2 regions of the Kitasatospora sp. NPDC001132 genome follow, and region 1 is predicted to be linked to the other one. Evidence: riboswitches for the same ligand, from Rfam matches in the RefSeq annotation. Region 1 holds a riboswitch; the other holds the start of a gene.
The links. Region 1 has a riboswitch for glycine ahead of gcvT (glycine cleavage system aminomethyltransferase GcvT). Riboswitches for the same ligand answer to the same signal wherever they lie in the genome.
Positions count from the first base shown of each region.

Region 2: it holds a riboswitch for glycine, as region 1 does, so the genes downstream of both, gcvP (aminomethyl-transferring glycine dehydrogenase) here and gcvT (glycine cleavage system aminomethyltransferase GcvT) in region 1, are expected to answer to the same signal.

Region 1 is NZ_JBSFKF010000004.1:2,972-18,628, reverse strand. It holds gene ACWDBE_RS07000 (L-serine ammonia-lyase) at 1-630, opposite strand, end outside; gene glyA (serine hydroxymethyltransferase) at 801-2,081, opposite strand; gene gcvH (glycine cleavage system protein GcvH) at 2,160-2,534, opposite strand; gene gcvT (glycine cleavage system aminomethyltransferase GcvT) at 2,635-3,756, opposite strand; glycine riboswitch at 3,987-4,088, opposite strand; gene ACWDBE_RS06980 (enhanced serine sensitivity protein SseB C-terminal domain-containing protein) at 4,358-5,161, shown strand; gene ACWDBE_RS06975 (enhanced serine sensitivity protein SseB C-terminal domain-containing protein) at 5,279-6,202, shown strand; gene ACWDBE_RS06970 (ABC transporter permease) at 6,647-7,636, shown strand; gene ACWDBE_RS06965 (ABC transporter substrate-binding protein) at 7,727-9,490, shown strand; gene ACWDBE_RS06960 (ABC transporter permease) at 9,589-10,599, shown strand; gene ACWDBE_RS06955 (ABC transporter ATP-binding protein) at 10,596-11,666, shown strand; gene ACWDBE_RS06950 (ABC transporter ATP-binding protein) at 11,701-12,747, shown strand; gene ACWDBE_RS06945 (trimeric intracellular cation channel family protein) at 12,911-13,570, shown strand; gene ACWDBE_RS06940 (IclR family transcriptional regulator) at 13,476-14,243, opposite strand; gene ACWDBE_RS06935 (cysteine desulfurase family protein) at 14,506-15,657, shown strand, end outside.
Region 2 is NZ_JBSFKF010000014.1:164,684-180,340, reverse strand. It holds gene ACWDBE_RS20860 (SanA/YdcF family protein) at 1-599, shown strand, start outside; gene ACWDBE_RS20855 (DNA polymerase IV) at 686-2,095, shown strand; gene ACWDBE_RS20850 (MFS transporter) at 2,273-3,769, opposite strand; gene ACWDBE_RS20845 (PRC and DUF2382 domain-containing protein) at 3,948-5,099, opposite strand; glycine riboswitch at 5,325-5,428, shown strand; glycine riboswitch at 5,430-5,562, shown strand; gene gcvP (aminomethyl-transferring glycine dehydrogenase) at 5,666-8,566, shown strand; gene ACWDBE_RS20835 (DUF5999 family protein) at 8,696-8,887, opposite strand; gene ACWDBE_RS20830 (hypothetical protein) at 9,306-9,878, opposite strand; gene ACWDBE_RS20825 (glutamate--cysteine ligase) at 10,256-11,761, shown strand; gene ACWDBE_RS20820 (CPBP family intramembrane glutamic endopeptidase) at 11,858-12,646, shown strand; gene ACWDBE_RS20815 (HAD domain-containing protein) at 12,624-13,151, opposite strand; gene ACWDBE_RS20810 (MFS transporter) at 13,252-14,514, opposite strand; gene ACWDBE_RS20805 (dienelactone hydrolase family protein) at 14,587-15,288, opposite strand; gene ACWDBE_RS20800 (sugar porter family MFS transporter) at 15,374-15,657, opposite strand, start outside.

The DNA.
Region 1 (15,657 bases):
GCGGATCTCCTCCTCGCTGCGCCAGGCCTTCTCGTTCTCCAGCATCAGGCCGGAGATGGACAGGCCGGTCTCCCGGGTGAGGCGCAGCAGCTCCTCACCGGTGCGGAAGGGGTAGCGCAGCGCGGTGTCGTCGGGCTTGACCCGGTCCGCGCCGATGGCGTCCTCGTCCACCACGAAGCCGCCGCCGACCGAGTAGTAGGTCTTCTCCAGCAGGGTCGAGCCGTCCGCCGCGTACGCCCACAGGGTCATGCCGTTGGCGTGGTACGGCAGCGAGCGGCGGCGGTGCAGGACCAGCTGGGTGTCCGGGTCGAAGTCGATGGTGTGCTCGCCGAGCAGGCTGATCCGCTTCTCGGCGATGATCCGCTCGACGTCCTTGTCGGCCTGGTCGACGTCGACGGTGCGGGGCGAGGCGTTCTCCAGGCCCAGCAGGACGGCCTTCGGGGTGCCGTGGCCGTGGCCGGTGGCGCCGAGCGAGCCGTACAGTTCGGCGCGCACGCCGGTGACCCCGTCCAGCAGGCCTTCGGAGCGCAGTCGGCGGGCGAACATCCGGGCGGCGCGCATCGGGCCCACGGTGTGGGAGCTCGACGGGCCGATGCCGATGGAGAAGAGGTCGAAGACGCTGATGGCCACGGGGGACGTCCTTGTCTGGTCTCGTGGAAGGACTTGCAGGCAGGGGAGGGCTGACACGGGACGGGGCACCGCACGCACTGTCCAGTGTGCGCGGTGCCCCGGGGTCCCCAGGTACGCCGGCGGGGTGAGGCCGGTCACCTGATCCTGAGCCCGACCGGGCCCCGGAAGGACTACTCCTGGTTGGCCAGGTTGGGGTACAGCGGGTACTTGTCGGCCAGGGCGGTGACCCGGGCCTTGAGGGCGGCGGCGACGGTCTCGTCGAAGGCGGGCTTGAGCGCCTCGGCGATGATGTCGGCGACCTCGCGGAAGTCCTCGGCCTGGAAGCCGCGGGTGGCCAGGGCCGGGGTGCCGATGCGCAGGCCCGAGGTGACCATCGGCGGGCGCGGGTCGTTCGGGATCGCGTTGCGGTTGACGGTGATGCCGACCTCGTGCAGCCGGTCCTCGGCCTGCTGGCCGTCGAGCTGGCTGTTGCGCAGGTCGACCAGGACCAGGTGGACGTCGGTGCCGCCGGACAGCACGCTGGCGCCGGCCTCGGCCACGTCGGCCTGGAGCAGGCGCTCGGCGAGGATGCGGGCGCCGTCCAGGGTGCGCTGCTGGCGCTCCTTGAACTCCTCCGAGGCCGCGATCTTGAAGGCGACCGCCTTGCCGGCGATCACGTGCTCCAGCGGGCCGCCCTGCTGGCCGGGGAAGACCGCGGAGTTGATCTTCTTGGCGAGCTCGGCCTTGGACAGGATGACGCCGCCGCGCGGGCCGCCCAGGGTCTTGTGGGTGGTGGTGGTGACCACGTCCGCGTACGGCACCGGGTTCGGGTGCAGCCCGGCGGCCACCAGGCCGGCGAAGTGCGCCATGTCCACCATGAGCAGCGCGCCGACCTCGTCGGCGATCCGGCGGAACGCGGCGAAGTCGAGCTGGCGCGGGTAGGCCGACCAGCCGGCGATGATCAGCTTCGGCTGGTGCTCCTTGGCGAGGCGCTCGACCTCGGCCATGTCGACCTGGCCGGTCTTCTCGTCCACGTGGTACGCGGCCACGTTGTAGAGCTTGCCGGAGAAGTTGATCTTCATGCCGTGGGTCAGGTGGCCACCGTGGGCCAGGCTCAGGCCCAGGATGGTGTCGCCCGGCTGGATCAGCGCGAACATCGCGGCGGCGTTGGCCTGCGCGCCCGAGTGCGGCTGGACGTTGGCGTGCTCGGCGCCGAACAGGGCCTTGATGCGGTCGATCGCGATCTGCTCGACCACGTCGACGTGCTCGCAGCCGCCGTAGTAGCGGCGGCCGGGGTAGCCCTCCGCGTACTTGTTGGTGAGGACCGAACCCTGCGCCTCCATGACCGCCACCGGGGCGAAGTTCTCGGAGGCGATCATCTCCAGGGTGGTCTGCTGGCGGTGCAGCTCGGCGTCGACCGCGGCGGCGATCTCCGGGTCGAGGGCGTGCAGGGACTGGTTGAGAACCGTCATGGTGTGGTCTTCCCGGTGGAGGAGAGCGGAGGGACGGTGGGGGCGGGCCGGCGAGCGGCCCGCCCGGTCACGGGCTGGTCAGCCGCCGATGAAGGCGGTGTACTCGTCCGCGCTGAGCAGCGTGTCGGTGGCCTCGACGCGCACCTTGAACAGCCAGGCGCTCCCGAACGGGTCCGCGTTCACGGAGGCCGGGTCGTCGATGACGTCCTGGTTGATCTCGGTGACCTCGCCGGTCGCCGGGGAGAACAGGTCGCTGACCGACTTGGTGGACTCCAGCTCGCCGCAGGTCTCACCGGCGGTCACGGTGTCGCCGACCGCGGGCAGCTGCACGTAGACGATGTCACCGAGCGCGGTGGCGGCGTGCTCGGTGATGCCGACCGTGGAGACACCGTCCTCGGCGGCCGTCAGCCACTCGTGCTCCTTGGTGTACTGCAGGTGCTGGGGGTTGCTCATGGCGTCATTCTCCAGGATGGGAAGCGGGCACGACGAAGCGGGCCGCCGCGCGGACGGCTGCGACGTGCGTGTATGGGAAAAACGGGGGCGGGACGAAGGCTCAGCGGGCGCGCTTGTAGAACGGCAGCGCCACGACCTGGACGGGCTCGTGCTTGCCGCGGACGTCCACCGCGACGGTGGTGCCGGGCTCCGCGTGGGCGGCGTCGACGTAGGCCATCGCGATCGGCCGGCCGAGCGTCGGGGACGGCGCGCCGGAGGTGATCCGGCCGATCGGCTCGCCCTCGGTGGAGACCACGGTGTACTCGGCGCGCGGCACCCGCTTGCCCTCGGAGACCAGGCCGACCAGCTTCTTCGGCGGGTTGGTCTCGGCCGCGGCGGCGGCCTGCTCCAGCGCCTTGCGGCCGATGAAGGCGCCCTCGTTGGTGGTCTTGTCGAAGCGGACGACCCGGCCCAGGCCGGCGTCGAACGGGGTCAGGTCGGTGGACAGCTCGTGCCCGTACAGCGGCATGCCGGCCTCCAGGCGCAGCGTGTCGCGGCAGGACAGGCCGCACGGGATCAGGCCGTGGCCCTCGCCGGCGGCGGTCAGCGCCTGCCAGACGGGCTCGGCGTCGACCGGGTGGCAGAAGATCTCGAAGCCGTCCTCGCCGGTGTAGCCGGTGCGGGCGAGCAGCACGTCGCGGCCGGCCACCTGGGCCGGGAGGATCGCGTAGTACTTCAGGCCGGGCAGGTCGGCGTCGGTGGTCTTCGCCAGGATGCCGGTGGCCTCCGGGCCCTGGACGGCGATCAGAGCGTAGGTGTCGCGGTCGTCGGTGACGACGGCGTCGAAGCCCTTGGCGCGGGCGATCAGCTCGTCGAGGACCAGCTGGGCGTTCGAGGCGTTGGCGACGACCAGGAAGGCGTCCTCGCGCAGGCGGTAGACGATCAGGTCGTCCAGGATGCCGCCGTCCTCGGCGCAGATCATGGTGTAGCGGGCGCGCAGCACGCCGAGCGCGGAGACGAAGCCGACCAGCGCGTGGTCCAGCATCTCGCCGGCCTGCGGGCCGGTGACGGTGATCTCGCCCATGTGCGAGAGGTCGAACAGGCCGGCCTTGGTGCGGACGGCGAGGTGCTCCTCGCGCTCGCTGCCGTAGCGCAGCGGCATGTCCCAGCCGGCGAAGTCGGTCATGGTCGCGCCGAGGGCGCGGTGCAGCGCGTCGAGCGCGGTCAGGCGGAGGGACGACATGGCCAGGAACTCCTCGGTCGGGGCACTCAGGGGTGCACGCACCGGATCGGACCCGCTCGGGGGCCGACCCTGCGCGCGGGCATGCGGCGGCGTGGGTCTCCCCATCTGTCGTCGAACCTGAGAGCTTCACCGCCCCGCCGCCCGCAGCCGTTTCCAGCTTGGGGGACAGCATGGCGGCTTGCACCGTGGGTGGGCGTACGACAGGGCCGTGCGCCGCTTTCCAGATGTGCCTAACCCGTGCGGTAGGGGTGCCTGAGAGATTCCGGGGAGGACTTGCTCCTTCGGCGCCGGCTGTGCCTGAGCGGCACTCCGGGCTCTCCCGCGCGGGTTCGAGCGGCCGGTGTGGAGTTGTAGGGGCCCGCGGCGCATGCCGTCGGACGGGCACATCATGGCACGTCCCGGGCGACGAGGGGAGGGGGGACCCGGTCACACCGCGCGGTATCCGGACACGGGCCCCGGACGGCACCCGGACGCGAGGCCGGGCCGGGCCCCGGACGGCACCCGAACACGAGCCCTAAAGAGGAAGGCCCCGGGGCCCTAGACTGCTGCGCGTCGGCGCAGCAGTGGGCGGCCGACCGGCAGAGGGCGGAATCGGCGGCGCATGGGGTACCCGGTGGAGCAGCAGCAGGGGTGGGGCGGACCGGAGGAGGCGCCGGCGGGCGGCTCCTGGCCGGCCAACGAGCTGGAGCAGGTGCTGACCGCGGCCCTGGGGGACCCGGGCGCGACGCCGCGGGTGATCGAGGTGCTGGCGCGCAGCCAGGTGTGGGTGCCGCTGCCGGCCGGGGCCGACCCGCAGGGGCAGTCGCTGGACCTGCCGACCATCGAGCTGGGCGGCGACCCGTACGTGCCGGTGTTCTCCTCGCAGGAGGTGTTCCTCCAGCAGGCGCCGGGGATGGCCTTCGCGATCGCACCGGTGTGGGAGTTCGCCCGCGGGCTGCCGCTGGGCCTGGGCATCGCGGTGAACCCGGAGGCGGCGGTGGGCATCCCGGTGCCGCCGCAGGGGGTCGCCGAGCTGCGCCGCGGTCCGCGCGCGGACCGCTGGGAGGGCGCCGGCGACGCGTCGGAGCCGACCGGCGGGCGGGTGGCGCTGCGCGAGCCGGTGCCGGGCGAGGACCCGGAGCACTTCCTGGCCGCCTGCCGGAGCGAACTGTCGGCGCTGCCCGGGGTGCTGACCGCCCGCAGGGCGCTGGCCAGCATCGAGGGCGAGCCGACCGTGATGTTCGTGGGCGTCCAGCTGGACCCGGCGGCACCGGCCGATCCGGCCGCGGTGAACGAGGCACTCGGGCGAGCCCTGGGAACCGCGCCGCTGCCCGGCGGCGTCCACCTCGTACTGCTCGACCTCGCCGACGACCCGGTGGTCGAGTGGCTGCTCACCCGGGTGCAGCCGTTCTACGCGCGGGTCTGAGCGGGGTCCGTATCAAAGGCACGTCGCCGTGGCGGTGGCCGGTGCCGCGCCATAGGGTGCGTGCAGACGGCCGACGGGTCGGCGGGTTGAGGGAAAGAGGCGCGGCGAGGTGGGCGCATGAGTGCGGGAACGGGAGCGGGCGGTGTGCCGGGGCCCTGGGGCCAGGCACCGGCCGGGCGCCCGGGAGCTGATCCCGGCGCGTTGGAGCGCGCCCTGCGCGATGTCGCGCCGGAGCGCTACGACGCGTACGAGCGGCTGCTGCACGCGCTGGCGGACGGCCAGGTCTGGATGCTGCTGTGGCACGGCACGCCGGGCAGCCCGGACGCCCAGTACGGGAACATGGAGATCAGCGGCCACGGCTACGCGCCGGCCGTCACCTCGTCCGAGCAGCTGACCGCCTCCGGCTGGGCGCGGGCCCACGAGGTGGTCTCGGGCCGGGAGATCGCGGCCTCGCTGTACCGCACCCGCTGGGGCCTGTGGCTCAACCCGCACGCGCCCGGCGGCGGCGTCGGGGTGCCCTGGGCGGACCTCCGGCGGATCGCCGCGGGCCTGGACCGGCTGCCGGCGGGACCGTTGAAGCTGAGCGAGCCGCAGCTGAACGCCCAGCCGTTCTTCGCACTGCTGGAGCGGCAGGCCGTCGAGGTGCGTCCGGTGCGGGCGCTGCGCCGGGCCTGGGTGCAGCCCGCGGTGGGGGAGCCGTACCTGGCCATCGGCCTTGACCTGTACGAGAGTTCGCCGCCGGCCGTGGAGGCGGTGCGGGCGCTGATGCAGCGCGCGATCGCGGTGGCCCCCGAGGGGCTCGCGGTGTCCACGGTGGCGATGTCGGATGAGTACGACCCGGTGGCGCTGTGGATGCGCGCCAACGCGCGGCCGTTCTTCGACCGGGAGGCGGGGCGCCCGCCGACCGGCCCGTACCCGCCGGTGCCCCCGCCGCCGTACCCCGGGCAGTCGATGCCGGGTTACGCGTACGGCACCCAGCCGCCGGCCCAGGGCTGGCAGCAGCAGCCGCAGCGGCCGTGGCCCGGCTACCCCGGGCACTGATCCCAAAACCCGTTCCGCGAAGCCGACTTGATTGTCCATCAAGTCGGCTTCGATGCTTTCCGGACGAATTTCCGGATGTGTGCTCAGATCATCTTGACATGGCAGTAACAGCTATGTGAAGAGGTATATGCCGAAGATCGGGGAAGTGCATGTGCGCAGATCACAGTTGGGCATCTGTCGGTTGGCAGGGCTGGCGCAAGTCAGTTCGGATGGCAGAGAGTTCTGCGCAACGCACCGCGCGTGCTGGAACCCCACAAAGGTGAGCGCGCACGCCGACAGCCCCGCCCACGCGACGCCCATCCCGCGTGGTGGCAGTGCCCGTGCACCACGCGCTGCCGTCAAGACCGCTCCTCCACAGCACTTCCGCACGTCCGCAGCCGCACCGCCGAAGCCGGCGACCGGCACCCGTGGGCCGGCCACCGTCGGCGAGGGGACCAACTGACCATGACCGCATCCGTGACCACCGCCGGGAACGAACCGGAGGCACCAGCCGCCGAGAGCCCGGCCAAGAAGATCGAGGGCCGCTCCCTCGGCCAGATCGCCTGGACCCGCTTCAAGCGGGACAAGGCCGCCGTCGCCGGCGGCGTCGTGGTGATCCTGCTGATCCTGCTCGCCCTGCTGGCGAAGCCGATCGAGTCGTTGTTCGGGCTCGACCCGGACGCCCTCCACCAGGACCTGCTGGACGCCGACCTCGGTGGCCTGCCGTTCGGCGACTGGGGCGGCATGAGCGCGGACCACCCGCTCGGCATCGACCCGCTGCAGGGCCGTGACCTGCTCACCCGCGTCATCGAGGGCTCCTGGGTCTCCCTGCTGGTCGCCTTCGGCGCGACCGTCCTGTCCAACACCATCGGCACCGTGCTCGGCATCATGGCCGGCTACTACGGCGGTTGGGTCGACACCGTGATCAGCCGGGTGATGGACGTCTTCCTGGCGTTCCCGCTGCTGCTGTTCGCCATCGCGATCTCGACCTCGCTCCAGGGCGGTGCGTTCGGCCTGCACGGCCTGCCGCTGCACATCCTGGTGCTGATCTTCGTGATCGGCTTCTTCAACTGGCCCTACATGGGCCGGATCGTGCGCGGCCAGACGCTCTCGCTGCGCGAGCGCGAGTTCGTCCACGCGGCCCGCAGTCTGGGTGCCCGCGGCCCGTTCATCCTGTTCAAGGAACTGTTGCCCAACCTGGTCGGTCCGATCCTGGTCTACTCGACCCTGCTGATCCCGACCAACATCCTCTTCGAGGCCGGGCTGAGCTTCCTCGGCGTCGGCATCCAGCCCCCGCAGGCCTCCTGGGGCGGGATGCTCCAGGACGCGATCCGGTACTACCAGGTGGACCCCCAGTACATGGTGGTCCCCGGCCTGGCGATCTTCGTCACCGTGCTCGCCTTCAACCTGCTCGGCGACGGCCTGCGCGACGCCCTCGATCCCAAGAGCAACTGACCGGGCGTCATCGAACACCGCTGACTGATCGAATGATTCCACGTCAGGACCTTCCACCGCCTCCACATCCCCAAGGGGTTGATCTCACCCATGCGTAGGTCCCGTACCGTCGCCCTGACCGCGGCGGCTGCCGCCGCGGTCCTGGTCGTGACCGGTTGCACCAGCTCGTCGAAGAGCGGCGGCTCCTCCTCGGCCTCCGGCTCCGCCGGGGGCGGCGCCAACGCGGCCACCAAGAGCATCGTCAACGCCTCGGACAAGAAGGGCGGGACGGTGACCTTCGAGATGAAGGGCACCCCGGACTCGCTCGACCCGGGCAACACGTACTACGCGTACATCTACAACTTCTCGCGCCTGTACGCCCGTTCGCTGACCACCTTCAACCCGGCGCCGGGCGAGGAGGGCAACAAGATCGTCCCGGACCTGGCCGAGTCGGAGGGCAAGCCGAGCGCGGACGGCCTGACCTGGACGTACAAGCTGCGTGCGGGCCTGAAGTACGACGACGGCACCCCGATCACCTCGAAGGACGTCAAGTACGCCGTCGAGCGCTCCAACTTCACGGACGTGCTCACCAACGGCCCGACGTACTTCCGCAACCTGCTGGTGGACAACCCGACGCCGTACCAGGGTCCGTTCAAGGACAAGGAGGGCGGCCTCGACTCGATCCAGACGCCCGACGACCTCACCATCGTCTTCCACCTCCAGCACCCGTTCGCGGACTTCGACTACCTGGTCGCCACGCCGCAGACCGCTCCGGTCCCGCAGGCGAAGGACACCGGCGCCGACTACGTCAAGCACATCGTGTCCTCGGGCTCCTACAAGTTCGAGTCCTACGAGGACGGCAAGCAGGCCGTCCTGGTGCCGAACCCGACCTGGGACAAGAGCACCGACCCGATCCGCAAGCAGCTCGGCGACAAGATCGTGCTCCGGTTCAACATCGACCAGGCCACCATCGACAAGGACCTGCTGGCCGGCAACGCCCAGGTCGACCTCGGCGGCACCGGTGTCGACCCGCAGACCCAGGCGCAGATCCTCCAGGACCCGAAGCTCAAGGCCAACACCGACAACGCCTACGGCGGCCGGCTGGTCTACCTGGCGATGAACTCCAAGCTCGCGCCGTTCGACAACATCGAGTGCCGCAAGGCCGTCCAGTACGCGATCGACAAGGTCTCGGTGCAGACCGCCGTCGGCGGCCCGATCCGCGGCCAGATCGCCAACACCGTCCTCCCGCCGGACATCCCGGGCCACCAGGACTTCAACACCTGGGAGACCAAGGACAACAAGGGCGACGAGGCCAAGGCCAAGAGCGCCCTGAAGGCCTGCGGCAAGGAGGGCGGCTTCAACACCGTCATCTCGGCCCGCACCGAGCGCTCCACCGAGATCGCCGCCGCGACCTCGATCCAGGCCGCGCTGAAGAAGATCGGCATCAACGCCGAGATCCAGCAGTACCCGTCGTCCAAGTACCTGACCGACAACGCCGGTTCGCCGAAGTTCGCGGCGGAGCACAACATCGGCCTGATGATGATGCAGTGGGGCGCCGACTGGCCGACCGGCTACGGCTTCCTCCAGCAGATCGTCGACGGCCGCGCGGTCAAGGACACCGGCAACAACAACCTGGCCCAGCTGGACGACCCGGCGGTCAACAAGCTGATCGACGACGTCGCCGTCAACCCGGACAAGGCGGCCCGCGAGAAGATCTACGCGGACATCGACAAGAAGGTCATGGACCAGGCGGTCTACGTCCCGCTGACCTACTTCAAGGTCTTCCTGTACCGCCCGTCCAACGCCACCAACCTGGCCTCCACGTCGGCGTACTCGGGTCAGTACGACTACCTGAACATCGGCACCACCAAGTAAGAGCCTGGCTCCGCATCCCTGAAGGCAGGTGAAGGCAGCGGCGCCCGCCGCCGTCCGGAAGATCCCGGACGGCGGCGGGCCGCCGGAGCCGCCCAACTGTGTTTGCCTACATCATCCGCAGGATCCTCGCGGCCCTGGTGCTGCTGCTGGTCGTCAGCGCCGTCACCTTCGCGATCTTCTTCCTGCTCCCGCGCATCGCCGGTGAGACGGCCGACCAACTGGCCGCCCAGTTCATCGGGAAGAGCCCGTCCCCCGAGACGATCGCGGCGGTCAAGCAGAACCTCGGCCTCGACCAGCCGCTGTACGCCCAGTACTGGAAGTTCCTCAAGGGCCTGGTCGCCGGCGCCGAGTACAACTTCGGGCCGGAACCGGCCACCTGCCACGTGCCCTGCTTCGGCTACTCCTTCAAGAACCACCTCGAAGTCTGGCCCGAGCTGTCCAAGCGGATCCCGACGACCATCTCGCTCGCCGCCGGCGCGGCCGTGCTCTGGCTGGTCTCCGGCGTCGCCACCGGCGTCGTCTCCGCCCTCAAGCCGAAGTCGATCTTCGACCGGCTCTCCATGGGCATCGCGCTCGCCGGCGTCTCGCTGCCGGTCTTCTTCACCGGCGCGCTGCTGCTCACGCTGTTCAGCTACGAGTGGCCGATCCTGGACAACCTGCAGTACGTGGACTTCACGGACAACCCGCTGATGTGGGCCCGCAACCTGATCCTGCCGTGGATCTCGCTGGCCTTCCTCTACTCCGCGCTCTACGCCCGGCTCACCCGCGCCGGGATGCTGGAGACGATGAGCGAGGACTACATCCGCACCGCCCGGGCCAAGGGCCTGGCCGAGAGCAAGGTCGTCGCCCGGCACGGGCTGCGCGCCGCGCTCACCCCGATCGTCACGATCTTCGGCATGGACCTCGGGCTGCTGCTCGGCGGCGCGCTGATCACCGAGCAGGTCTTCTCGCTCCAGGGCGTCGGCCAGTTCGCCGTCCAGGCGATCACCGACAACGACCTGCCCAAGATCCTCGGCGTCACCCTGCTCGCCGCCTTCTTCATCGTCGTCTGCAACCTCGTGGTCGACCTCCTGTACGCCCTCGTCGACCCCCGGGTGAGGCTCTCGTGACCGACCTCCAGAAGACCCCGGCGGACGCCGCGCAGAGCCCGTCCGGCGACCCCTTCCTCTCCGTGCGCGACCTGCGGATCCACTTCGACACCGACGACGGCCTGGTCCGCTCGGTGGACGGGGTCAGCTTCGACCTGCACAAGGGGCGCACCCTCGGCATCGTCGGCGAGTCCGGCTCCGGCAAGTCCGTCACCTCGCTGGGCATCATGGGCCTGCACCGCTCCAAGCGGGCCCGGATCAGCGGCGAGATCCGGCTGAACGGCGAGGACCTGATCGCGGCCGGCCCGGACCGGGTGCGCCAACTGCGCGGCCGCGAACTGGCGATGATCTTCCAGGACCCGCTGACCGCGATGCACCCCTACTACACGGTGGGGCAGCAGATCGTCGAGGCCTACCGGGTGCACCACCCCCAGGCCTCCAGGAAGCAGGCCCGGGCCCGCGCCGTCGAGATGCTCGACCGGGTCGGCATCCCGCAGCCCGACCGCCGGGTGGACGACTACCCGCACCAGTTCTCCGGCGGCATGCGCCAGCGCGCGATGATCGCCATGGCGCTGGTCAACGACCCCTCGCTGCTGATCGCCGACGAGCCCACCACGGCCCTGGACGTCACCGTCCAGGCGCAGATCCTGGACCTCATCCGCGACCTCCAGGAGGAGTTCGGCTCCGCCGTCATCATCATCACCCACGACCTCGGGGTGGTCGCCGAACTGGCCGACGACGTCCTGGTCATGTACGGCGGCAAGTGCGTCGAGCGCGGACCGGCCGAGACCCTCTTCGACGCGCCCGAACACCCCTACACCTGGGGCCTGCTGGGCTCGATGCCGCGACTGGACCGGGAGCTCCAGGACCGGCTGGTGCCGGTCAAGGGCACCCCGCCCAGCCTGATCAACGTGCCGTCCGGCTGCGCGTTCCACCCGCGCTGCCCGTACGCCGCCCTGACCGACGGGCGCTCCACGAGCGAGACCCCGGTGCTGGCCGAGGCCGCGCCCGGGCACTTCGCGGCCTGCCACCTGGCGGCCGGCGAGCGGCACCGCATCTTCGCCGAAGAGATCGCGCCCCGGCTGTGAGCCCGGCCTCGTACCACCTTTCTGGAGAGAACCGATGACGGACACTCAGGCGGCTTCGATCCCGTCGCCGGCCCCCGCCCCCGGCCGCGAGCCGCTGCTGAAGGTGGCCGGTCTGACCCGGCACTTCCCGATCCGCAGCGGACTGATGCGGCGCCAGACCGGCGCGGTGCGGGCCGTCGACGGCATCGACTTCACGGTCAACGCCGGCGAGACCCTGGGTGTCGTGGGCGAGTCCGGCTGCGGCAAGTCGACCATGGGCCGACTCGTCACCCGGCTCGACGAACCGACCGGCGGGACCATCGAGTTCGAGGGCACCGACATCACCCACCTGAGCGTCGGGGCGATGCGGCCGCTGCGCCGCGACATCCAGATGATCTTCCAGGACCCGTACTCCTCGCTGAACCCGCGGCACACCGTCGGCACCATCGTCGGCGCGCCGTTCAGGCTCCAGGACGCGGTGCCGGAGGGCGGCCTCAAGAAGGCCGTCCAGGAGCTGCTGGAGCTGTGCGGGCTCAGCCCCGAGCACTACAACCGCTACCCGCACGAGTTCTCCGGCGGCCAGCGCCAGCGCATCGGCATCGCCCGGGCGCTCGCGCTGAAGCCGAAGATGATCGTCGCGGACGAGCCGGTCTCCGCGCTGGACGTCTCGATCCAGGCACAGGTGGTCAACCTGCTGGACGACCTCCAGGAGGAGCTCGGGCTGACCTACCTGATCATCGCGCACGACCTCTCGGTGGTCCGGCACGTCTCGGACCGGGTCGCGGTGATGTACCTCGGCAAGATCGTGGAGATCGCCGACCGGGACTCGCTCTACCGCAGCCCGAAGCACCCGTACACCACCGCGCTGATGTCCGCCGTGCCCGTCCCCGACCCGCGCCGCCGCCAGCGCGCGGGCCGCGAGCGCATCCTGCTCAAGGGCGACGTCCCCTCGCCGATCAACCCGCCCAGCGGCTGCCGCTTCCGCACCCGGTGCTGGAAGGCGCAGGACGTGTGCGCGAGCCAGGAGCCGCCGCTGGTGACGCTCGGGACCGGGCACCAGGTGGCGTGCCACTTCCCCGAGCGCAGCGAGGGGAACGACTAGCACAGCCCGGAGAACGCCCCGGCCGACGCCACGGCCTGAGGCCTTCGACGCGAAGAGGCCGCCCACCCGGGACTCCGGGGCGGGCGGCCTCCTCGTCGAGACGGCCGTATCCGGATCATGAGCGTTTTCCGGAGCACTCCGGGACATCGGGTACACATGGACGGTGACATCCCAGCTCTTCCCGTCCGACGTGCAGCAGTCGCTGGACCTCGTCGGCATATTCGTCTTCGCCCTCTCCGGGGGCCTGCTCGCCGTCCGCAAGAACATGGACATCTTCGGGATCTGTGTGCTGGCCGAGGCCACGGCCCTCGGCGGCGGGGTGATGCGCGACCTGGTCATCGGGGCCACCCCGGTCGCCGCGTTCACCAACCTCGGCTACTTCCTGACCCCGCTCGCCGCCGGGCTGGTGGTGTTCTTCCTGCACCCGGAGGTCGAGCGGATCAACCGGGCCGTGCAGACCCTGGACGCGCTCGGGCTCGGGCTGTTCTGCGTGACCGGCACCGCCAAGGCGCACGACTTCGGCCTCGGCGCGGTCGCGGCGATCGCGCTCGGCATGGTGACCGCCGCCGGTGGTGGCGTGATCCGCGACGTGCTGGCCGGGGAGATCCCCTCGCTGCTGCGCTGGGACCGCGAGATCTACGCCGTCCCGGCCCTGGTCGGCGCCACCGTGGTCGCGCTGCTGATCGGCGCGAACCGGCTCACCGGCGTGACCGGCACCGCGGCCGCGCTCACCGCCTTCGGGCTGCGGATGCTCGCGCTGAAGTACGGCTGGCGTGCCCCGCGGGCCTGGCACCGCAACGGTTCTCGCACCAGCGAGGAGTAGGCGAGCCGCCGTACGCGAGCGAGATCGCCTCGGCGGTGCAGAGCAGTTCCGGCACCATCCGGGCCAGTTCGGCCGGCGGCACCTCGCTCGCCGGGGCGCTCAGCGCGCAGGCCGCCACCGTCCGCCCGCCGCTGCCCGCGACCGGCGCGGCCACGCAGGTCACCGGCTCCCGGTGCTCCCAGGACTCGGCCGCCCAGCCCCGGCGGCGCACCGCCGCCAGCTCGGGCTCCTCGCGCTCGCCGTCCGCGGCCAGCCCGGCGAGCAGCACCCGGCCGACCGCCGTCCCGTCGACCGGGGCCCGGCGCCCGATCCGGGACGGCTCCGCACCCGGCGGCCCGGCCACCTCGTCCAGGTAGAGCACCTCGCCGTCGTGCAGCACGGCCAGCCGGACGGTGTAGCCGCAGCGGGCGTTGAGCGCGGCCAGGTACGGCGCGGCGACCTGCCGGACGTCGAAGTCCTCCAGCGCGCGGTGGGCCAGCGAGAGCACCCGGCCGCCGATCCGGTAGCGCAGGTCCGGCTGGCGGCGGGCGAAGCCGTGCTCCTCCAGGGTGCGCAGCAGCCGCAGGGCGGTGGACTTGTGCACCCCGAGGCTGCTGGCGGCCTGCTCCAGCGAGAGCGGCGCGTCGCCGAGTGCGTCGAGCAGGGTCAGCGCGCGGTCGACCGACTGCGACATGGCGTTCCCCGTGGATCCGGCTGACTGGTGGCGTCAGGCTAACCGCTGGGTGGCGCAGTGGTGCAAACCAGTGCCGGACGCGGCCGTCCGGCAGCGGTGCGCCGGCCGTCCGGTAGTGGTGCGCCGGCCGTCCGGTAGTGGTGCGCCGGCCGTCCGGTAGTAGCGGTGCGCCGACCCCGGCCCGGGGCGTGCGCGGCCGTTGGCCTGATCGGTCCGTAGGGCTGGAGGAGCGCGCGACGGGGCGCTCTACAATCGGATGGTTATGCCATACCTGGACCATGCGGCGACCACGCCGATGCTGCCCGAGGCGATCGCCGCGATGACGGCGCACCTGGGGGTGGTCGGCAACGCCTCGGCCCTGCACGCCGCCGGCCGCCGGGCCCGCCGGGTGGTCGAGGAGTCCCGAGAATCGCTGGCCGACTCGCTGGGCGCCCGCCCCAGCGAGATCGTGTTCACCGGCGGCGGCACCGAGTCCGACAACCTGGCGGTCAAGGGCCTGTACTGGGCCCGCCGGGACGCCGACCCGGCCCGAACCCGGGTGCTGTGCAGCCCGGTCGAGCACCACGCGGTGCTGGACGCGGTGCACTGGCTCTCCGAGCACGAGGGCGCCGACGTCGAGTACCTGCCGGTGGACGAGTACGGGCGGGTGCACCCCGAGGCGCTGCGCGAGGCGATCGAACGGGACCCGGCCGCCGTGGCGCTGGTCACCGTGATGTGGGCCAACAACGAGGTCGGCACCGTCCAGCCGGTCCGCGAACTGACCGCAGTGGCGGCCGAGCACGGCATCCCGGTGCACGCCGACGCGGTGCAGGCGCTCGGTCAGGTCCCGGTCTCCTTCGCCGAGTCCGGCCTCACCGCGCTCACCGTCACCGGGCACAAGATCGGCGGCCCGTTTGGCATCGGCGCGCTGCTGCTCTCCCGGGGCGCCTCACCCGTACCGCTGCTGCACGGTGGCGGGCAGGAGCGCGACGTGCGCTCCGGCACCCTGGACGCCCCCGGCGCGGCCGGCTTCGCGGCCGCCGCGGCGCTCGCCGTGGAGCGGCGGGCCGAGCACGCCGTCACGCTGGGCGCGCTGCGCGACGAGCTGGTGGCCTCGGTGCTGGCCGCCGTCCCGGACGCGATCCTCAACGGCGACCCGACGGCCGAGGGCCGGCTGCCCGCCAACGCGCACTTCTCCTTCCCCGGCTGCGAGGGCGACGCGCTGCTGATGCTGCTGGACGCCCAGGGCATCGAGTGCTCCACCGGCTCGGCGTGCTCGGCCGGGGTGCCGCAGCCCAGCCACGTGCTGCTCGCCATGGGCGTCGACCCGCTGCTGGCGCGCGCCTCGCTGCGGTTCTCGCTCGGGCACACCTCGGTGCGCGAGGACGTCACGGCGCTGGCGCAGGCCATCGGGCCCGCCGTGCAGCGGGCGCGC
Region 2 (15,657 bases), on a different contig from region 1:
CGCTGGCGCCGAGCGCCTGGGTGTGGTTCTCCGCGGGCGACCGGGTGGGCACGGTGGAGAGCGCGCCCGCGGCGCCGGTCGCGGTGGTGTTCGGCGCCGGGCTGGACGAGGGCAAGCCCTCGCCGTACCTGGAGCACCGGCTGGTCGCGGCGCTGGACCTGTACCGGGAGGGGAAGGTGCAGGCGATCCTGGTGACCGGGGACAACGGGCGGGTCGAGTACGACGAGCCCGACGCGATGTACACGTACCTGACCCGGCACGGGGTGCCCGAGGACCGGGTGGTCCGGGACTACGCCGGCTTCGACACCTGGGACTCCTGCACCCGGGCGCGCCGGATCTTCGGGGTGGACCACGCGGTGCTGGTCAGCCAGGACTTCCACGTCCGCAGGGCGCTGGCGCTGTGCGAGGCGGCGGGCATCCGCTCGTACGCGGTCGGGGTGCCGGAGTGGCACGACGCGACCTGGCTGTACGGCGGGCTGCGGGAGGTCGCCGGGGCGGCCAAGGCGGCGGCCAACGCCTGGCTGCGGCCGGACCCGTTGTTCCTCGGGCCCAAGGAGGACGGCATTCCGAAGGCGCTGGCGGAGGCGGCGGGGAAGTAGCGCACGTCCCGTGCCGCCGGTGGCCCGTCGCGGGCCGTCCGGCCCGGGTCGTACGCACTGTCGGACCCGTGCGCGATGATCGGCGGGTGCGATCTCTGCCGAGCATCATCCACCTCGACATGGACGCCTTCTTCGCGGCGGTGGAGCAGGCGGCCAAGCCGAGCCTGCGCGGCAAGCCGGTCGTCGTCGGCGGGCTCGGCGGGCGCGGGGTGGTCTCCACGGCCTCGTACGAGGCGCGGAGGTTCGGGGTGCACTCGGCGATGCCGATGGCGCAGGCGCGCCGGCTCTGCCCGAACGCCGCCTTCCTGTCGGGGCGGTTCGAGGCCTACCGGCAGAACAGCGAGATCGTGATGGGGTTGCTGCGGCAGCTGTCCCCGCTGGTGCAGCCGCTGAGCCTGGACGAGGCCTTCGTGGACCTGGAGGCAGGTGCGTACGGCCCCGCGCTGCTGGAGGCGGACCACGAGACCGGCGAGCGGCTGGTCCTGGCGCTGGCCGAGGACCTGCGGGCGGACATCCGGCGGCTGACCGGGCTGACCGGCTCGGTCGGGGCGGCCGGGTCCAAGCTGATGGCCAAGATCGCCTCCGAGCGGGCCAAGCCGGACGGGCTGGTCATGATCGAGCCCGGGCAGGAGCGGGCCGTGCTGGGGCCGATGCCGGTGCGGGCGCTGCCCGGGATCGGGCCGGCCACCGAGCAGGTGCTGCGCCGGGCCGGGCTGAACACGGTGGCCGACCTCGCGGAGGCGGGGGAGGCGGAGCTGGTGCAGCTGGTCGGACGGGCGCACGGGGCCGGGATCTTCCAGATGTCCACAGGCGTGGACGACCGGCCGGTGATCGCCGACCAGGACGCCAAGTCGGTGTCGGTGGAGGACACCTACGAGGTCGACCTGGCCGACCGGGAGCGGGTGCTGCGCGAGGTCGAGGCGCTGGCCGGCCGGTGCGTGCGGCGGCTGCGGGCGGCCGGGCGCTCGGGGCGGACGGTGGTGCTCAAGGTCCGGCGGTTCGACTTCTCGACGCTGACCCGCTCGGAGACGCTCGGCGGGCCCACCGACGACGAGGCGGTGATCACCGCGACCGCGCGCCGGCTGGCCGAGCAGGTGGACATCACCGGCGGGGTCCGGCTGCTCGGCGTGGGCGTCGCCCAGCTCGCCGACTACACCCAGGAGGACCTGTTCGCCCAGGCGCTGCGGGAGGAGGCCGCCGAGCACGCCGAGGTGGCGGCCGCGGCGCAGCAGGCCGAGGAGGAGCCCGAGGTCGTCGTGGTGCGGCGCTGGATGCCCGGACAGGACGTCCGGCACGAGGAGTTCGGGCCGGGCTGGGTGCAGGGCAGTGGCGTCGGGCGGGTCACCGTGCGGTTCGAGACGCCGTGGAGCGGGCCGGGGCGGGTGCGGACCTTCGCGGTGGACGACCCGGCGCTCGAACCCTCCCGGCCGCTGCCGCTGCGCCGGGAGGAGGGCGGGGACGAGGGCGGGGACGGCGCGTCGGACGGGGGTGGCTGAGCGGATGGGGAGGCGGGCCCGCGGAGCGGGCCCGGAACGCGAAGCGGCCCCACCCGGTGGGGGAGTACCGGGTGGGGCCGATCACCGTGCCGGACCCCGTACGTTCGTGATGCCCTCGCGACGTACGGGGACCGGGGCCCCGCGCCCTGTCCCTGGGCGCGGGGGCCGGACGCCTCGTCAGGCGTCGGTCTTGACCAGCGCGGGGCTGGAGTCCTGCTGGGCCGAGCCGCCGAGGGCGGTCGGGGTGGCGGCCGACTTGGCGCCGCGGATCAGGAAGGGGACGACGCCGGCGACGATGCAGACGACGGCCGCGGTCCAGAACGCGTGCTTGTAGGCGTCCAGGGTGGGCAGGGAGAGCGGGATCTGCGGCGGCAGCTTCATGGTGTCGCCGGTCAGGATGGCGGCCATGACGGCGGTGCCGATCGCGCCGCCGACCGTGCGCAGCACGGAGTTCATGCCGTTGGCGATGCCGCTCTGCTCGGCCGGGACGGCGCCGTTGATGTAGGCCGGCATCGCGGCGAAGGCGAGGCCGACGCCGAGACCGAAGATCGCCGAGGCGGTGTAGATGTCGCCCTCGCGGCCGTGGCGCACGGCGAGGTAGGCCATCGCGACGGCGCCGAGGACGCCACCGAGGACCAGCGGCAGGCGCGGGCCGCGCCGGGCGATCAGCAGGGCGCCGACCGGGGCGGCGACCATCGAGCCGATCGCGGACGGCAGCAGCATGATGCCGGCGTGCAGCACGGTGGCGGTGAAGCCGTAGTGGGTCAGCTTCTCCGGGGTCTGGGCGAAGTTGCTGATGACCATGAAGGAGCCGTACATGCCGAAGCCGATGAGCAGGCCGGCCACGTTGGTGAAGGCGACGGCCGGACGGGCCATCATCTTCATGTCCACCAGGGGGTGCGCGACCTTGGTCTCGATGATCCCCCAGACCAGGGCGACCACGGCGGCGACGGCGAAGAGGCCGAGCGTCTTGTTGGAGGTCCAGCCCCAGTGGTTGCCCTGGCTGACCGCGACCAGCAGCGCGGAGAGCCAGCCGGCCAGGGTGAGGGCGCCCAGCGGGTCGGCGCCGCCCTCCTTGTCGGTGACCGGGTCGGTCGGCACGCGGAAGGCGACCAGGGCGACGGCGATCAGGCCGAAGACCAGGCCCATCCAGAAGATCGACTTGTAGTCCCAGTGCTCCAGCAGGAGACCGGTGGCGACCAGGCCGAGGCCGGAGCCGACGCCCATCGAGGCGCTGATGGCGGCGACGCCGCCGGTCACCTTCTGCTTGGGCAGCTCGTCACGGACGATGCTGATCGCCAGCGGCAGGACACCGCCGCCGGCGCCCTGGAGGACACGGGCGACGACCAGCCAGGTGAAGGAGTGGGTGCTGACCGCCAGCGCCGAACCGGCGACCAGGCCGGCCAGCGAGATCAGCAGCATCGGCTTGCGGCCCCGGAGGTCGCCGAAACGGCCCAGGAGGGGAGTCAGCACGGCTGCGGAGAGCAGGTTGGCGGTCATCAGCCAGGTGATGCTGGAGGCGGAGACGTTCAGTTCCTTGGCCAGCGAGGGCAGGATCGGGACGACCGCGGTCTGCACCACGCTGAACGACAGCATCGCCAGGATGAGGGCCGGCAGGACCCGGGCGCTGCTCTGCTTCTCGGCCGCGGTGGTGGGCTGTGGTGCCTCACTCACGGTTGCTTCCTCCCGTACATAGTGAATGAACTGAAGTAATCCTGCAAGGAGATACTTCAGAGTGTCAAATATCGAGCGGTTAAGCTTTGGCAAAGTCGAAGGGTCGGGTGCGCGACAAGGGCCCCGGACGGTGTCCGGGGCCCTTGCTGGTGGGGGCCGGTCGGGCTGGTGGGGGCGGTCAGGCGAGTGGGCGTGCTGGGGCCGGGCGGGGCGCGTCGGGAGTGAGGGTGGACGGCGGGGTGTGGGGGGTCGTGGTGTCGTGGACCTCGACGTGCTCGCGGCGGAGTTCCTCCCGGATCACCTCCTCGGTCGTGTACCGCTCGACGACCAGGCGGATCCGCTCGACGGGCGCGAGGTACTTGCGGGCCACCGCGCGTTCCTCACGGAGAGTGACCTCCTCGACGGTCTCGGCGATCTCCTTGTCGGTGAGCGTGGCGCGCTCGGCCTCGCTGATCGGCGTCCGCTCGACCCGGACGCGCTCGCGGACCACCGGAACGCGGCGCTCGACCTGTTCGGTCGTCACGTACTTGCGCAGCTTCGCGGTGCCGAGGACGCGCCACTCGGTGGTGACGTCCAGCCGCTCCTCGCGGCAGGTGATCTCGACCGGGCTGCTCGGGGCGGCCGTGGGGGTGCCCGAATGCGCGGTGGCGGTCCTGGTGGCCGCCGCCGGGGCGGGCGTGGGGGCGGGGGCGGGGGCGGGCTGCGACTGCTTCGGTTCCGTGGGGGGCGCGGTGGGGGCGGGCGCCGCCGCCGGCGGGGTGGTGGCCGCGGGGGTGCCGGGGATCCGGGTGTCGGCCTCCGGGGCGGTCCTGGTGCTGGCGGGGGTGACGGGCGCGGCGGCGGCAGCGGGGGTCCTCGCCGGGGCGTGCCCGGGGGAGCGCTCGGAGCTGTGGAAGGTGAGCGGCTTGGCGGGGGCCGCGGCGGTCGTCGTGGCGGCGGCAGTGGCCGCCGTGGTGCCGAAGTCGAGGTCGGGCTGCTTGGTCCGGTTCCCGTTCTCGCCGTTCGGACGGCTGTCCATCGGGGTGTCGAGCCCGTAGTAGCGGTAGAGCTGCAGCTCCTGGGCGGGGGACAGGTGCTGGCCGACGCCGAAGTCCGGTGACTCCTTCACCAGCGACTTGTCGTACGGCACCCGCAGTTCGTCGCCCGCGAACTCGCTGGTGGTCAGCGGGACGAAGGCGTCCCGGCCGAAGATGCCGGTCCGGACCGCGGCCCACTCGGGCCGGCCGGTGGCGTCGTCCAGGTAGACCTCGTCGACCGTGCCGATCTTGTCTCCGTTGCGGTCGACGGCCTTGTGACCGATGAGGTCCCGGGGGTCGATGTCGGTCTGCACTTCTTTCCTCCCGCGCGGTGGGCCTGCGGAACTCCCGCAGCAGGGCGGCCGGAGCACCTGTCACGTCCGCCACTTCACACCAAATGCCATGAATCGGACGGGCGCGAGCGGGGTGCGCCGGACGGGGGCGCGCGATCGACCGTCCGGGGGACGCGCGTAGACCTCGAGTGACCCGACGCACCCGTGATCGGGCGGCCTCCCGCTGGTACCCTGGGCGGCGACCGCAGAGCCCGCTCGGGAGAGTCTCCGACAACGAAAACCGCTGGTCGGGGCGCCGAAGGAGCAACTCCTCCCCGGAATCTCTCAGGCATCCGTACCGTGTGGGGTAGGTCACTCTGGAAAGCAGGGCAGGAGCGTCGGCACGGAAGCCGGCGATCACCACCCTCACCGACGGTGCAAGCCGGCGGAGCGCCCACAGCGCCCCGTGCGGGTGAAGCTCTCAGGTCCCGATGACAGAGGGGGAGGCCTGTCGGGTCCGCCCGCCCAGGCTTGTCCGCCGCCCGCAGCGGCGAGGCCGGCCGGCGTGCGTACCCCCGCCGGTCCGTGACCAGGAGGCCTCGACCACCATGAACGCCCAGCCGAACGCGGGACGCCCCACCGGCGCCTCGACCCTCACCGAGCTTGAGCTGGCCAGTCCCTTCGAGAACCGCCACATCGGCCCCGACGCCGCCGCGCAGGAGAAGATGCTGGCGTCCGTCGGCTACGGCTCGCTGGACGAGCTCGCCGCCACCGCGGTGCCCGAGGCGATCCGTTCCATCACCGCCCTGGACCTGCCCGCGGGCCGGACCGAGGCCCAGGTCCTCGCCGAGCTGCGCGAGCTGGCCGGCCGCAACCAGGTGCTCCAGCCGATGATCGGCCTGGGCTACTACGGCACCTTCACCCCGCCGGTGATCCTGCGCAACGTCATGGAGAACCCGGCCTGGTACACCGCCTACACCCCGTACCAGCCGGAGATCTCGCAGGGCCGCCTGGAGGCGCTGCTCAACTTCCAGACCCTGGTCTCCGACCTGACCGGCCTGTCGACCTCCGGCGCCTCGCTGCTGGACGAGGGCACCGCGGCCGCCGAGGCGATGGCGCTCGCCCGCCGCGTCACCAAGGTCAAGGGCGGTGTCTTCCTGGTCGACGCCGAGACCCTGCCGCAGACCCTCGCGGTGATCAACACCCGCGCCGTGCCGACCGGTGTCGAGGTCGTCGTCGCCGACCTGTCCGAGGGCATCCCCGCCGAGATCGCCGAGCGCGGCGTCTTCGGCGTGCTGCTCCAGTACCCGGGTGCCACCGGTGTGGTTCGCGACCTCGCCCCGGTGATCGAGCAGGCGCACGGCCTGGGCGCGATCGTCGCCGTCGCCGCCGACCTGCTGGCGCTGACCCTGCTCAAGTCCCCGGGCTCGCTGGGCGCCGACATCGCCTGCGGCACCACGCAGCGCTTCGGCGTGCCGATGGGCTTCGGCGGCCCGCACGCCGGCTACCTGTCGGTGCGTACCGAGTACGCCCGCTCGCTGCCCGGCCGCCTGGTCGGCGTCTCCGTCGACGCCGACGGCAACCGCGCCTACCGCCTGGCGCTGCAGACCCGCGAGCAGCACATCCGCCGCGAGAAGGCCACCAGCAACATCTGCACCGCCCAGGTGCTGCTCGCCGTGATGGCCTCGATGTACGCCGTCTACCACGGCCCGGACGGCCTGGCCGACATCGCCCGCCGCACCCACCGCTACGCCGCCGCCCTCGCCGAGGGCCTGCGGGCCGGCGGCGTCGAGCTGCTGCACGGCGAGTTCTTCGACACCGTCACCGCCGTCGTCCCGGGCCGCGCCGCCGAGATCGCCGCCGCCGCCCGCGCCAACGGCATCAACGTGTACCAGGACGGCGAGGACCGGATCTCCGTCTCCACCGACGAGACCACCACCCGCGAGCACCTGGCCGGCGTCTGGGCCGCGTTCGGCGTTCCCGCCGGCGAGGTCGCCGAGGGCGCCGAGACGCTGCCCGCCGCGCTGCTGCGCGAGGACGAGTACCTGACCCACCCGGTCTTCCACAGCCACCGCTCGGAGACCGCCATGCTGCGCTACCTGCGCCGCCTGTCGGACCGGGACTACGCGCTGGACCGCGGCATGATCCCGCTGGGCTCCTGCACCATGAAGCTCAACGCGACCACCGAGATGGAGGCGGTGACCTGGCCGGAGTTCGGCCAGCTGCACCCCTTCGCGCCGATCGACCAGGCCCAGGGCTTCCTGACCCTGATCCGCCAGCTGGAGCAGCAGCTGGTCGAGGTGACCGGCTACGACGCCGTGTCGATCCAGCCGAACGCGGGTTCCCAGGGCGAGTTCGCCGGTCTGCTGGCCGTGCGCGCCTACCACCACGCCAACGGCGACACCCAGCGCGACGTCTGCCTGATCCCGTCCTCGGCGCACGGCACCAACGCGGCCTCCGCGGTGATGGCCGGCATGCGCGTGGTCGTGGTGAAGACCCTGGCCGACGGCGACGTGGACGTCGAGGACCTGAAGGCCAAGATCGAGCAGCACCGCGACAACCTCGCCGTGCTGATGGTCACCTACCCGTCCACCCACGGCGTGTACGAGACCCAGATCACCGACATCTGCGCCCTGGTGCACGAGGCCGGCGGCCAGGTCTACGTGGACGGCGCCAATCTGAACGCCCTGGTCGGCCTGGCCAAGCCGGGCAAGTTCGGCGCGGACGTCTCGCACCTGAACCTGCACAAGACCTTCTGCATCCCGCACGGCGGCGGCGGCCCGGGCGTCGGCCCGGTCGCGGTGCGCGCCCACCTGGCGCCGTACCTGCCGAACCACCCGCTGCAGGCGGAGGCCGGCCCGGCCACCGGCGTCGGCCCGGTCTCGGCCGCGCCGTGGGGCTCGGCGGCCATCCTGCCGATCTCCTGGGCGTACGTCCGGCTTATGGGCGGCGAGGGCCTCAAGCACGCGACCCAGGTCGCGGTGCTGAACGCCAACTACATCGCCAAGCGTCTGGCGCCGCACTTCCCGGTGCTCTACACCGGCCCGGGCGGGCTGGTCGCGCACGAGTGCATCATCGACCTGCGTCCGCTGACCAAGGAGACGGGCGTGACGGTGGACGACATCGCCAAGCGCCTGATCGACTACGGCTTCCACGCGCCGACGATGTCCTTCCCGGTGGCCGGCACGCTGATGATCGAGCCGACCGAGTCCGAGGACCTGCACGAGATCGACCGGTTCTGCGACGCGATGATCACCATCCGCGCCGAGATCGACAAGGTCGGCTCGGGCGAGTGGGCGGCCGACGACAACCCGCTGCGCAACGCCCCGCACACCGCCGCCACGCTGGCCGGCGACTGGGCGCACGGCTACTCGCGGCAGGAGGCCGTCTTCCCGGCGGGCGTGAACCCGGCGGACAAGTACTGGCCGCCGGTCAGCCGGATCGACGGCGCGTACGGCGACCGCAACCTGGTCTGCTCCTGCCCGCCGCTGGACGAGTACGGCGTCTGACCGGACCGGGCCCGCAGGCCCGATCGGACGGCAGGGCCCCGGCGGAGTCTTCCGCCGGGGCCCTGCCCGTTTCGCCGGCCGAGTCGGCGGCTGCCCCCGCCGTCCGGCCGGACCGGCCGGACCGTTCGGTCAGGCCGCGTGGGCGACGGGACGGCGCGGGGCGATCACCCGGCCGTCGGGCAGCAGTTCTCCGGTGTCCTCGAACAGGACGACGCCGTTGCAGAGCAGGCTCCAGCCCTGCTCCGGGTGGCGGGCCACCGAGACGGCCGCCTCGCGGTCCTCGGACTCGGCCGACGGGCACTCAGGACGGTGCTGGCACATACGCGTACCCTCGCTTCGCTCTGCGATCCTCCCCGTGATGCGGTCGCCGGAGGTGGTGCCGTCCGGGACCGCTGCGGTGGTCGGATCCTGTCCGCACGCCGGCCAAGTGTGGACCGGCGCTCAAGTGGGTAGGACAGGGGGTCCTTCCACGCTGGTTCCCAGTGTCGGCATCCTGGGACCCGCGCGCAGGGATTTCGTGACATGCGCCACAACTCCCGGGTAGAGATCACCCGTTCAGGTGGGGCCGACGGGAAAGAGCACACCGGTGGGTCAGCCGGGGCATGACCCGATGGGGCCATGCCGGATGGTCCGGACGGGTGGTCGCCGTTCGGGTGAGGGCCCGCGGGCGCACGGGCGCGGGCACGGGTGGGGGCCGCCGGGGCGGGTGGGCCCGGCGGCCCGTGGGACACCGGCCGGGTCAGGAGGAGCCGAGCAGCAGCGGCCTGGCGAGCGGGGTGCGGGCGAGCAGCGGCAGCAGTTCGGCGGCCGGGCGGGCGCGGTGCGCGGTGACGCCGAGCGGGGCCGGGGCGAGGGGGATCAGCAGATCGGCGGCCGGGTCGCCGTCGGGGCTGTGCAGCCAGAGCGCCGTGGCGTACTGGCCGGGGAAGGTCAGCAGCCGGGGCTGCCGGCGGGTCCGGGAGTTCTGGGCGAGCTGCCAGGCCTCGCGCAGTGCCCGGACCGTCGAGTCGAGGTAGGGGCCCGCGGTGAAGTGGGAGAAGCTGTGGCCCTCGGCGCTCTGCACCACCTCGGCGGCGGCGGCCACCTCGGGCCCGTCCTTGATCAGGAAGCGCCAGCCGGTGCGGCGGGCGGCCGGGAGTTCCGGGCGCGGGCCGTTCAGGACGTGCACCGCGAGCGGGTGGGCGGGGAGCAGTGGGCCGGTCGGATGGCGCAGTGCTGCGGCGGCGGGCTGGCGCAGCGCGGTCTCCGAGTCGAGGGCGCCCAGGACCGCGCGCAGCGCGCTCGGCGGGGGCTGGGGGGTTTGCAGAGTCATGGCGGGTCCGCCTCTCCAAGCGAGATCGGCGTGCGAGTGCGTCATACCGGCGTGGCGAGGCGACGCGTCTTCGGTGACGGGGCCCGGCCGTGTCCGGTTGTGCAGGATCGCGGAGCCGGCACGGTCGCCGCCGTCGACGAGGGCTTCTGGGCGGGGCGGACCGGCCGGAGCGCTATGCCAATTCGAACAGGTGCGCAGGGTGATCTGTTTATCACAGGCTGTGGTGCCGGGCAAGTCCACAGTTCGTCTGATTTTCCGTCAGATGCCTTGCAATGCAAGCCAGTACACGTGTTCGGGTATCGATCTTCGAGGTGGGCATGATGCTTGCACGGTCGGTCGACCGGGTGCTCGACGGGGTGGCTCTGGAGGAGGGGACCGTGGGCGAGAAGGTCGTGGCTACTCGGGCGGAACTGGCGGACCGGCAGCAGTACCGGCGCAAGCTCCACACGTGTCTCGAAACACTCGGACGGATGATCCGGGAGGACCGCTTCGACCGTCCGCGGGCGGTGATGGGCCTGGAGATCGAGCTCAACCTGGCCGACGAGCAGGGCCTGCCGGCCATGAACAACGCGCAGGTGCTGAGCGCGATCGGCTCCAGCGACTTCCAGACCGAACTGGGCCGGTTCAACATCGAGGTCAACATCACGCCCCACCGGCTCTGCGGGCACGTCTTCGAGGAACTGCGCGAGGAGATCGACACCGGGCTGCGCTACGCCGACCGGCGGGCCGCCGAGGCGGGCGCCAGGATCGTCATGGTGGGCATCCTGCCGACCCTGGAGCACGCCCACACCGGGCTGGACGCGATGAGCCACAACCAGCGGTACAGCCTGCTCAGCGACCAGATCCTGGCCGCCCGCGGGGAGGACATCGCGCTGGACATCGAGGGGGTCGAGCACCTCCAGCTGGAGTCGATCACCATGGTGGCCGAGGCCGCCGCCACCTCGCTCCAGCTGCACCTCCAGGTGACCCCGGAACGGTTCTCCTCGGTCTGGAACGCCGCCCAGGCGATCTGCGGGCCGCAGCTCGCGCTCGGCGCCAACTCGCCGTTCCTGTTCGGGCGGGAGCTGTGGCGGGAGACCCGTCCGGTGCTCTTCCAGCAGGCCTGCGACACCCGGACGGCGGAGCTCAAGGCCCAGGGGGTGCGCCCGATCACCTGGTTCGGCGAGCGCTGGGTGGACTCCGCGTACGACCTGTTCGAGGAGAACCTGCGGTACTTCCCCGCGCTGCTGCCGATCTGCGACGACGAGGACCCGCTGAAGGTGCTGGCCTCCGGCGGTGCGCCCAGGCTCGCCGAGATGCGGCTGCACAACGGCACCATCTACCGGTGGAACCGCCCGGTGTACGACGTCGCGGGCGGGGTGGCGCACCTGCGGGTGGAGAACCGGGCGCTGCCGGCCGGGCCGACGGTGGCCGACACGCTGGCCAACGCCGCCTTCTACTACGGACTGGTGCGGGTGCTCGCCGCGCAGCCCCGGCCGATCTGGACCCGGCTGCCGTTCGAGCGGGCGGACGAGAACTTCCAGCAGGGCGCCCGGTACGGCATCGACGCGGTGTTCCAGTGGCCGCGCTCGGGGCGGGCCGGGCGCGGCGGCGGGCTGCAGACCGTGTCCGCGGTCGACCTGGTGCTGAACGAGCTGCTGCCGATGGCCTACCAGGGCCTCGACGAGTGGGGCGTGGAGCCCGCCGACCGGGACCGCTACCTGGGCATCATCGAGCAGCGCTGCCTGCGCCGCACCAACGGAGCGTCCTGGCAGACCGCGACCTTCCACCGGCTGCGCGAGCAGTACGGGATGGACCGGCCGGCCGCGCTCGCGGCGATGACCAGGCGCTACGCCGAACTCATGCGCGGCGGCGAGCCGGTGCACACCTGGCCGGTGGGCTGAGACCTCCCCTCCGGGGCGGCCGCGCGGCTGTGTCAGGATGATCGCTCCGGCGGTCGGCCGACGGCCGGAGCGACCGCCCCGTCCGCTGGAGCCCCCGTGACCACCGTCCCGACCGCGCCGGAGACCGCGAAGCCCACCCGTCGGCTGCTCGGCGTGGAACTGCTGATCGTCCTCGGCCTCTCGCTCGGGGCCAGCGGGATCGGCGCGCTGATCAGCTTCACCGGTTCGCTCACCGAACCGCTCAAGCTCGGCCAGCAGGTCGCCACCCTGAACGGTTCGCGGGCGCCCGGGCGGCCCTGGCTGGACCTGGTGTGGCAGCTGTACTACATCGGGCGCGGGCTGATGCCGGTGGTGCTGGTCGGCTACCTGCTGGTGCGCGAGGGCTTCACGCTGCGGGTGCTGGGCTTCGACCTCGGGCAGAAGCTGCGCGACCTGGGGCGGGGCGCCGCCGTCGCGGCCGCGATCGGCGGGTCGGGGCTGGCGCTCTACCTGGTCTCGCAGGCGGCCGGGTACAACCTGACGGTGGCGCCGTCAGGGCTGCCGGACGTGTGGTGGCGGGTGCCGGTGCTGGTGCTGTCGGCCTGCCAGAACGCCGTCCTGGAGGAGGTCGTCGTCCTGGGCTACCTGCTGCGCCGGGTGGAGCAGTCGGGGTGGTCCTGGCCGGCGGCGGTGGCGGCGAGCTCGGTGCTGCGCGGCTCGTACCACCTGTACCAGGGGGTCGGCGGGATGGTCGGCAACATGGTGATGGGCGTGGTGTTCTGCCTGCTGTACCGGCGCTGGGGGCGGGTGATGCCGCTGGTGGCGGCGCACGCCCTGATCGACACGGTGGCCTTCGTCGGGTACGCGCTGCTGGCCGGGCACGTCAGCTGGCTGCCGACCCCCTGACCGACGGCGCCCGGCCGCGCGGCGGACGGGCGAGCAGCCGGTCGACGTGCCGGCGCTCCAGGCCCTGGCCCGGATCGACGGGCAGCAGCAGGCGGTCCCGGCGCCACAGGGAGCGGCGGACCAGGCGCGGCGGGATGACGTCGTCCACCCAGGCGAAGGGCCGGCCCCCGGCGTAGCGCAGCAGTGGGGCCCACTTGGCGGCGGAGAACAGTTCCATCAGCGGGACGCGCGGGTCGCCGGGCTGCGGGGTGTAGCCGGCGAGGGCGACCACCGGCAGCGGGTCCAGGCCGATCGCCGGGGCGATGTGGGTGTTGGCGTTCTCCTCCCAGGTGGTGGCCCAGACCAGGTCGTACGTTCCGGCGAGCTCGCGCAGCCAGCTGCCGTGCCGGGTGGACAGCAGGACGGTGTAGCCGAACAGGGTGTGCGAGTCGAACCCGGTGTCCGGGTGCGGACGGACCGGGTTCAGGACGCCGTCGACGTCCAGGAACAGCAGTGGCTTCGGCACCGGTGGCCCCCAGAGACTCGTGGTGTTTCCCGACTGTCCGGACGACACTCGCGCACCTCCGGTTGCTCCCGGACGGGCGCACGCCGGGCGCGCGCGGCGCTCACGGGGTGGGTGCGGGCTCACCGGCGGGCACCGGTGCGTCCGCCGTGCTCCGACGGCTCAGCCGGCGCACCTGGGGGTCCAGCAGGACGACCGCGCTGAGCACCAGGCAGGCGGCGGCGCACGTCCAGAGCGCGCCGGACAGGCCGAGCGCCACGGCGGCGGGGCCGGCCAGGGCGGTGCCGACCGGGGCCAGCGAGTAGGAGCCGAGTTCGTCGTACGCGGTGACCCGGGAGAACATCTCCGCGGGTATCTCCTGCTGGAGCGCGACCATCCAGTTGACGCCGAAGACGGTGACGCCGACGCCGGACAGGAACATCGCGACGACCAGCAGCGGCAGCGGCACCTCGGCGGCGAGGGCCAGGGCGGGCACGCCGAACAGGAAGACCCCCCAGTTGCCGACCAGCAGGATCCGGCGCGGCCGCCACCGCGTCATCAGCACGCCGGTGGCCACCAGGCCGACCCCGTAGGCGGACATCGCCAGGCCCCAGGCGCCCGCGCCGCCGAGCCGTTCCTCGGCGGCCGTCGGCCCGTACACCGACTCGACCGCGTTGATGCAGGCGACCAGGACGGAGAACTGGAGCACGATCACCCAGAGCCAGCGGCGGGAGGCGAACTCCCGCCAGCCCTCGCGCAGGTCGCGCAGCATGCTGGCGCCGGAGGGCGCGGGGGCCTGCTCCGGCTCGAGGAAGAAGCGGAGGGCGGCGGCGACCAGGAAGCACAGGGCGTCCAGGGCGAGCACCCAGCCGGGGCCGACGACGGCGGTGAGCGCGCCGCCGAGGGCGGCGCCGCCGATCTGGGAGGCGTTGAGGCCCATCCGGAAGACCGCGAAGGCGCGGGCGGCGTGCTCCTGGGGGACGGCCTGCATGATCATGCCGCCGGAGGCCGGAGTGTAGAGCGCGTAGCCGGCTCCGCCGGCCGCGGAGAGCGCCAGCATCTGCCAGAGCCGTACGTCCCCGGTCAGCACCAGGGCTGCCAGGACGGCCTGGGAGACCCCGCTGAACACATTGGCGGCGACCATGATCAGGTGGCGCGGCAGCCGGTCGGCGAGGGTGCCGCCGACCACCAGGAGCAGCACGGTGGGCACCAGTCGGGCGGCGGTGACGTAGCCGACCTCGGCGGTGGTGCCGCCGGTGCCGAACACGGCGAAGGCGGTGGCGATGGGGGCGCCGGCGTTGCCGAGGCCGCTGATCACGGTGGCGGCGGTCTGGATGCGGAAGTTGCGGCTCGCCCAGGCGAAGCGGCGCGGAGGTGGGGTCGGCACCCGGAGACTATGCCGAAAGGTCGTACAGGTGTCCATCCCGTTTTCACACCGGAGCCCGGGGCGGGAGGGGAGTCAGCCGAGGTGGCCCCAGAGGAAGGTGAGGGTCCGGCGCCAGGCGATCCGGGCCTGGAGCGGGTCGTAGGTGCCGATCAGGTTCTCGTCGTTCATGAAGGCGTGCCCGGCCGGGTAGAAGTGGATCTCCGGGCGGACGTCGGTGGCCTCGCCGATCCGGATCGCCGCCTCGTCCACGGCGGCCATCGGGATCGAGCCGTCCAACTCGCCGAAGTGGCCGAGCACGTGGGCGGTCAGGCCGCGGTAGTCGAAGTCCGGATCGGTCGGCAGGCCGTAGAACGGGACCACGGCGGCCACCTTGTCGCCGGCCCGGGCGGCCAGCAGCAGGGCGAAGCCGCCGCCCATGCAGAAGCCGACCACCCCGACGGCGTCGCCGACCACGGCGTCCAGTGAGAGCAGGTGGTCGACGGCCCCGGCCAGGTCCTCCACCGCCCGCTCGACCGGGAGCTCGCGCATGAACCGGGCCGCCTCGGCGCGGTCGTGGGTGGTGGCGCCGCCGAACAGGTCGGGGGCGAGGACGGTGAAGCCCTCGGCGGCGAAGCGGTCGGCCATGTCGGCGATGTGCGAGGTGAGCCCCCACCACTCCTGGACCACCACCAGGCCGGGCCCGACGCCCTGCGGCGGCCGGGCCAGGTAGCCGTGCGCGGTGCGGCCGTGGCTCGGGAAGGTGACGTTCTGCCGGGAGCCGCCCTGGTCAGGCATGGCTTCCTCTCGGTGGGTCGGGCCGCGAGCGGCGGGGGGTCGGCGGTGCGGGCCGTCTGCGGCGGGGGCGGTGGACGGGGCCGGGTCAGCCCATCTCCTCCAGGGCGCGGCCCTTGGTCTCCTTGATGCAGAAGGCCACGAACGGGATGGAGAGCAGCGCGAAGGCCGCGTAGATGACGTACGTCGCGGAGAGGTTCCAGTCGGCGAGGTCCGGGAAGCTGACGGTGATCGCCCAGTTGGCGATCCACTGTGCCGAGGCGGCGACGGACAGCGCCAGCGCGCGGATCCGGTTGGGGAACATCTCGCCGAGCAGCACCCAGACCACCACGCCCCAGGAGAAGGCGAAGCAGAGCACGAAGACGTGCGCGG